2 regions of the Thioalkalivibrio sp. ALJ15 genome follow, and region 2 is predicted to be linked to the other one. Evidence: predicted binding sites of a transcription regulator. Region 2 holds the regulator's gene; the other holds the start of a gene.
The links. The regulator FNR, encoded in region 2, switches genes on or off when oxygen is low (the NO sensors DNR and NnrR bind a similar motif). The targets are predictions, from matches to a motif close to TTGATNTANATCAA.
Positions count from the first base shown of each region.

Region 1: the regulator FNR is predicted to act here: its motif matches at 1,881-1,894, upstream of G015_RS0108765 (cytochrome-c peroxidase).

Region 1 covers NZ_KB912058.1:411,628-415,253, reverse strand. The annotation lists gene G015_RS0108775 (class I SAM-dependent methyltransferase) at 1-124, opposite strand, end outside; gene G015_RS0108770 (DUF3817 domain-containing protein) at 251-565, shown strand; gene G015_RS0108765 (cytochrome-c peroxidase) at 618-1,736, opposite strand; gene G015_RS0108760 (ethylbenzene dehydrogenase-related protein) at 2,214-3,545, opposite strand.
Region 2 covers NZ_KB912057.1:259,147-262,772, forward strand. The annotation lists gene G015_RS0104840 (cyclopropane-fatty-acyl-phospholipid synthase family protein) at 79-1,317, opposite strand; gene fnr (fumarate/nitrate reduction transcriptional regulator Fnr) at 1,523-2,254, shown strand; gene G015_RS0104850 (TIGR02444 family protein) at 2,247-2,732, shown strand; gene G015_RS0104855 (DUF2058 domain-containing protein) at 2,780-3,349, shown strand; gene G015_RS0104860 (DNA mismatch repair protein MutS) at 3,365-3,626, opposite strand, start outside.

The DNA of each region.
Region 1 (3,626 bases), on a different contig from region 2:
CTTCGGCACTCGGAGCCACCTCCCGAATCAAAGCCCTTGATGTACGGGCCTCGGACTCGTACCAGCCCACCGCCTCGGTATCACGCGTCTGGTAGACCTGTTCCCAGTGCTGCTTGTTGCTCATATGCGCTCCCAGGGAAACCCTGATTAATGGCCACGGCGGACGCTGATTGCGCCAGCCCGTTGACGAGTGCCGTGGATCGCCTGTGCTACCCTTCGCCACGTTTTCCGTGTAGCCGGTCCGCAGTCCATGAAATTTTTCCGCCTGATCAGCGTTCTCGAGGGGTTGTCGCTCATCACCCTGCTGTTTGTCGCGATGCCGCTGCGCACCTATGCGGATATGCCGCTGGCCGTCACCTATGCCGGCTGGGTGCACGGCATCCTGTTCATCATCTACGGTGCGACCTCGCTGATCGCCAGTCACTTGAGCGGCTGGTCGGTGTGGAAGTGGCTTCTGGTCCTGCTCCTCGGCGTCGTGCCGTTTGGCTTCCTCTACGTGGACCGCATGATCCGCCACGAGGCTTCCTCCAGCGGTGAGGCCGGGGCCACCCAAAGCGCAAACTGAAAACGGCCACCCCAAGGGTGGCCGCCAGTTGCAGGCCGTACCACGAGGCCCGTTAGTCGCTCTTGGCGAGCTCGTCGCTACCTTCGCGTTCCTTCAGTGCATCCTTGACCCCTTCCGGAAGGTCAAACGGAACCCCCTCGGGCGGACGGAAGTTCACCGGGATGTCCCCGGTCAGGGATTCCATGAAGGCCACCATGCTCTCGACCTCGTCATCGCTGAGTTCCTGCCCAAGCTGGATCAGCGCCATGATGCGGGTTGCGTCCTCCAGCGTCTCGACACTGCCGTCGTGGAAGTACGGGCCGGTGTTGGCGATGTTGCGCAGGATCGGCACGCGGAAGAAGTACTGATCGCTTTCGTCCCCGGTTGCAGCCATCAGCCCTTCGTCGATGTCGTCCGGATGGGTGCCGGTATGTTCCCAGTAATCCTCGACCACCCCGAAGCGCTGGAACTGCTCGCCACCGGCCAGCGGGCCACCATGACAACCGGCACAACCGGCATCCATGAAGTTGCGCAGACCACGCAGCTGGATTTCGCTCAGGACGTCGTCTTCGCCATCCAGGAAGTCATCGAAGGGTGCCGGATTGCGCAGCGTAGCCTGATAGGCCTGCAGTGCGAGGCCATAGTTTTCCGGGTTCACGGCGTCATCGTCGTCGGGGAAGGCCTCCTCAAATTTCTCGGCATACCCGAATTCTTCGAGCAGCGGCAGGATGTCTTCCTGCTCGTCAAAGCCCATCGAACCGGTAATCGAACCCTGAGCCTGCTCGGCGCCCGTCTCGCGGTCGCCCAGCCAGCGGTTGGCCTTGGTGTCCATGGAGAAGAACACGGTCTGCGAATGACGCCCGGTCTCGTTACCGCGAGCATCAATGGACAGGCGGCGCAGGTCGGAACCCCAATTCTCCTGGTAATGGCAACTGGCGCAGGCGGTCATGCCGTCCCGCGACAGGCGCTGGTCCCAGAACAGGTGCTCGCCGAGGACGGCCTTGGGATCGTTGCGTTCCTCGAAGTTGGAAGGCGTGACCGCGCCAAACATCACCCGCGCGCGATCGCGAAGCTCCTCGGCATCCTCGCTATCGGCCTGAGCCGAGGAGAAACCAATGCTGGCGACCGCCAGCACGGTGCTGGCCAGCAGTGAGTGGACCAATGGACGGGACTGGAAGCGGAACGGTTTCATACTGAACCTCCTGTGGAGCAGACGCGGTTCTGCGGGTCCGCGTCTCTGGATGGGCCGAACACCGGAGCTGCGAGGGTGGCGTTCGGCGGCAAGGACAAGGCTTTTGGGCCTGGGGACAGGCTACCGAACCACCTCAGTCATCCATTGATGCAGATCATATTCAGCTTCGATCCGGGGGAACGGGTCTTTCGCCGCCTGGTCTTGCCGGCTCCGAAATGGCGTTTCAGCACCAGGATCCGGGATAGCCGCTGCACGGTTTCCAGGATTGTCTGTTGAAGATGTGGGATAACAAAAGTTGTGACCCAGCGTGGGACACCGGTGGCGGGAGCCGGTTTTGCCAACCCGGGAGACACGAGCTTAAACCTTGTGCCTTTGCGTGCATGGCATCGCAAGAGGGCATCGCGCGCCCCCGGCAGCCGCGAGTGGCGACACCAGGCGCGCTCCGGTTTGAGCGCGCCTGGTGCCGATCAGCGCGACTCAGTCCGCGTCGCGCAGGAGCTGCTGCTCCATGTCGACAATGAAGCCCGGCAGGGTGTCCAGGTCGTGCTGATCACGCACACCCTCCTCGCCCTCACGCACCAGCTCGCGGCCAGGATGGTTGTCGCTGTGCAGGAACTGATAGGTGATCTGCCCGGGGTAGAACACCTCGACCTCGGTCCATTCCAGATCGGCGTCGCCCAGATCCCCATCGACGCGCCGGGCCACGATGTCGGCCTCCCCGTCTTCCAGCCCCAGGGTCATCGGCAGCGAGACCAGGTGCCAGCGCGCGCCCGCGGCACTGTGAACCGCGAAGGCCACGTTGTAGGACGCTCCGTGTTCCAGGGTCTTGCTGTCACGGTCATTGGGTGCCTCGAGCGAACGGGTCAGCGCAATCCGCCAGGCGCCGTCTTCGTAGCTACCATCGGCACGGATCGCGCCGCGACTGCCGCTCGGCTCTTGCAGGAACCGCTGCGGGATCACGTCGCCTTCCTGCCAGTCGTGGTCCGGATCGAAGGCGACCGCATTGCCCTCGTGGATGTAATAGAAATCGTCCTGCCCGTACTCGCGGGCGATCAGCGCTTCCCACTCCAGGGCGGGGGCTCCGACCTTCTCCGGATCAAACATCCAGGCGGGTTGATCGGCATCGTCGTCCCAGTTGGTCGTGAACATGCTGGTGCCCTCGGACGACAGGCGGTAGTGCAGCACGTAATTGTTGTCCGCATAACCCATCGGATGGCTGCGGTGCGCGCGCCACTGCCACAGGTCGAGGAAGACGCCATCGGACTGCAGCTGATCCACGGCGTCATCATCGAGAATCTGACCCCAGGAGGTCTCTTCCGGGTCGTCCGTAACACGAGTCTGCGGGAGATACTTGCGGACATCGCTGCGCCCGAGCTCGCCACCCAGCTTGGGATGCTCGCGAACCGCATCCGCGTCCACCTCGGAGGTCAGGCTGCGCATGCCGTCATGCGCGGTCATCCACCCGCCCATGCGGTCGAAGCCTTCCACCTTGCCGTCGTCCAGCATCATGGAGATACGGTCCTCGTACAGGCCGTGCTCGTCCGGCCCCGGGCCGCCGGATCCGTAGCGCACCCACTCGCCATCCTCGTAGCGCCAGACCTGGTGATACCAGCTGGGGGTATCCGTCTCGTACTCGTAGTGGATGCGGAAGTCGTCGTCGTTGTAGACCGCGGCAACCCGCAGGACCGCGCGGGCATCCTCTTCGGCGGGAATAAAGACATTACGATCCGTGTCCACGACACGAGGTTCGGCCAGCGCCAGGGCCGGGCAGGCGCCCGCGACCGCAAGCGCCATCAGTGTTTTTTTCATGTGCTTCTCCCTATATGCGGTTTCAAGTATGTGTTGAAACCCTTACGACCGTGAGGGACTTGACAGGTTCCTGCCGGATGC
Region 2 (3,626 bases):
AGTGTAGGGAAAACAGACCGGTTGCGGGTGCCCGGTCAGGAAAAAATGTTCAGGGAGCCAGGAAGTAGTCCGCAATCCCTACGCAGCACTGCGACCCCGGACTGCCGCCTCCCCCGGCGGCGTCGAAACCACCTTGGGCGCCTCGTCGGCATACAGATAGTCGCGGGTGAGCGGCACGGCATCCTGCTGTTTGGCCACCTGGATGTGGAACACCACCTGGCGCCACCAGCGGAAGGTCGCCTCGCAACTGGCCAGATAGAACTCCCACATGCGGCAGAAGCGCTCGTCGAAGTGGCCCACTGCCTCGGCACGGATGTTCTGGAACCGCCGATACCACTCGGCGAGCGTCTCCGCATAGTGCAGCCGCCAGAACTCGATATCGGTGGTATGCAGCGGGGTCGGCTCCAACGCCTCCATCACCTCGGACAGTGCCGGGGTATAACCGCCAGGGAAGATGTACTTGCTCAGCCAGGGGTTGGTGGTCCCCGGAGGCCCCTGGCGGCCAATCGTGTGCAGGACGGCCACGCCATCGTCCTTGAGCAGGTCGTTCACCCGCTGGAAGAACGTGCCGTAATTGGGCACGCCGACATGCTCGAACATGCCGACACTGACGATCCGGTCGTACTGGTCGTCGTGTTCGCGGTAGTCCTGATAGAAAAAGCGCACGCGATCGTCCAGCCCGCGGCGCTTCGCCTCGGCCTGGGCCACTCGCAGCTGCTCCCGGGACAGGGTGATTCCGTCCACCTGGACATCGGCATTCTCGGCCAGGTGAAAGGCCAGCCCACCCCAGCCGCAGCCGATATCCAGCACCCGCTGACCGGGCTCCAGCACCAGCTTCTTGCGCAGCATCGCGCACTTGGCCTGCTGGGCCTCCTCCAGGGTCATGTCCGGGCGCTCGAAATAGGCACAGCTGTAGAACATGCCTTCGTCGAGAAAACGGCGGAACAGCCACTCGTCCACGTCGTAATGATGGGAGATGTTCTGGTAGCTGCGCGCGATACGGTTGCCCTGCTCGAGGACCGCGCGAAACATGCACACCAGCGGGTGCACACGACGCTGGAATCTGGGCGCGAAGTTGCGCATGGCCACATCCAGAAACACCCGGATGCCCTCGGGACCCGGCGACCAGAGCCCGTCCATATAGGTTTCGCCCAGCTGAAACCCGGGATCTCGCGCGATGCGCTTGAGGGCCGCCCGATCATGGACCTGCAGCGTGATCTCGGGTGCCCCCTGCCCGAAACGGCGCTCGCTCCCGTCCGGCTCGCGCAGGATCAGCGTGCCGTGGTGCATGTATTCGTTCAGCATCCGTTCGATCATTGCGTCCCTTCCCATGCGAATCGCCTGCTATATTAAACAGAGTCTAGATATCGCACTCGCTCCGCCGCAAGCCTCTGAATTGGCTGATCCCTGCCACTCCAAAAGGTTCCACACTCACAATACCGGAATTCCTCATACGGGCAACCTCTATACGGGGGCCTCACACACCTTCCCTCACCGATGGCAAAACCGCTAACCTGAGCACATGACACTGCGCCCGACCCAAGCCTGCGAACACTGCACCCTGCGCCAGCTCTGTCTGCCGATGGGGCTGCCACAAAACGAACTCTGGCAACTCGACGAGATCGTGCAGCAACGCCGTCCGATCGAAAAGGGGGCCTTGCTGTTCGGCATGGGCGAGCGCTTCGACACCCTGTTTGCCGTACGCACCGGGGCGTTGAAGACCGTTCTGATCGGCGACGACGGTACCGAGCAAATCACCGGCTTCGCCCTCGCAGGCGATCTGCTGGGGCTGGATGCGATCCACTCCAGAAAACATCCGGTCAGCGCGGTCGCCCTCGAATCCACCAGTGTCTGCGCAGTCCCGTACACCCATGTGGACGACCTCGCCGGCAGGCTTCCGACATTCCGCCAGCACATGATGAACGTGATGAGCCAGGGGCTGGCTCAGGACGAAAGCCTGCATGCCCTGCTCGGGCAGCGCACGGCGGAGCAGCGCCTGGCCACATTCCTCGTCACCCTGTCGGAGCGGCATCGTGCACGGGGCCTGTCCACCGAGCGCTTCTACCTCCCGATGTCGCGCGCCGACATCGCGAACCACCTGGGGCTGACTCAGGAGACCATCAGCCGCCTGTTCACACAGCTGCGCAACCAGGGGGTAATCAACCTGCACACCCGGGATCTCGAGATCCTCGAGCCGACGACCCTGCGCAGTACCGCCGGCGTGACTTTTACGCCCGCCGCCAGTAGTGCCTGAGGCCGCCCGGCCACACGACTTCGACCGCTTCTGGGATTTCGCCCTGCGGATATGGGCCTGCGCCCCCGCACGGAAACGCCTGCTGCACTGGCAGGATGCCCATGAGGTCGATGCCATCCTCGCCCTGTTCGCCCTGTGGTACCCACGGCGAGTACACACACACGACTGGCAGGCGCTGATGCAGGCCGCCGCGCGCTGGCGCGAGCAAACCACCTCGCGCGTGCGCGCCCTGCGCCGCCGTCTCAAGCCCAACAGCCCCGATGAGCGACAACGCCAAGCCCTGTACGACGCCGTGAAAGGGCTGGAGCTGGCTTGCGAGCGCACGGCTGCGATGCGACTGTGTCAGCGCACGCAGGCGCTGGGCAATCCCGCTGCGACTCCCGATCTTGCGCGGCGTTTACACCTGCTGTTTCCCACCCTTCCCATGACCGAGATCCTGGACGGATTACCCGAACTTACACACGTCGGCTGCACATAGCAGAGGTTCGGGCTATCCTCCCGACACATTTTCTACAGGCAAGCGGCATGTCGGACGATCTGCGCAATCAGCTCCTGAAGGCCGGGCTGGTGGACGAAAAACAGGTGCGCAAGGCCAAGAGCCAGAAGCACAAGGCCCAGAAGACACAACCGAAAAAGAAAAAGGGCAAGCCCGCCGACGCCGAGGCTAGCGCCGCTGCGGCTCGTCAAGCCGAGCAGGCCCAGCGCTCGCGGGAGAAGAACCAGGAACGACAGGAAAAGGCCGAACGCCGCGCGCGCCGGGCGCAGATTCGCGAACTGGTGAACCAGCACCTGGCCCCGATCCCCACCGGCGACGCCGCGATCGACTACCACTTCCAGTTCGACGGGCAGGTCCGCCACCTGCCGGTGACCGAGGACACCCGCAAGCGCCTGGTCGACGGCCGCGCGGCGCTGGCCGGCCTGGAGCTGCACCCGAGCAAGGGTTTCCGTGTAATCCCGCGCGACATCGCGGACAAGATCCGCGAGCGGGATGCCGAATGGCCGCTGGTTATCCCGGCCGAGGAAAGCGGCGGTTCCGAGCCCGATCCCGACGACCCGTACAAGGACTACGTCGTCCCCGACGACCTCATGTGGTAACGCCTCGCTCGGGGCTCACGCCTTGCCGGTATCGCCCCCGGCCTGGGCGGTGGGGAGTTCGGCGAAATGCTCGCGCGCACGGGCAACCAGCTGGGCCGGCAGCCCGTTCTTCTCGGCAATCGTAAGACCAAAGGACACACCCGGCTCGCCAATCAGCAGCCGGTAGGTCGGGGACAGCGTCTCGGCATCGAACTGCATCGAGGCGTTCACGATGCCCGCGTGCTGGGCGGCATAGTCCTTCAGGGGCGCCAGGTGGGTATTCACAATCCCGCGCGTG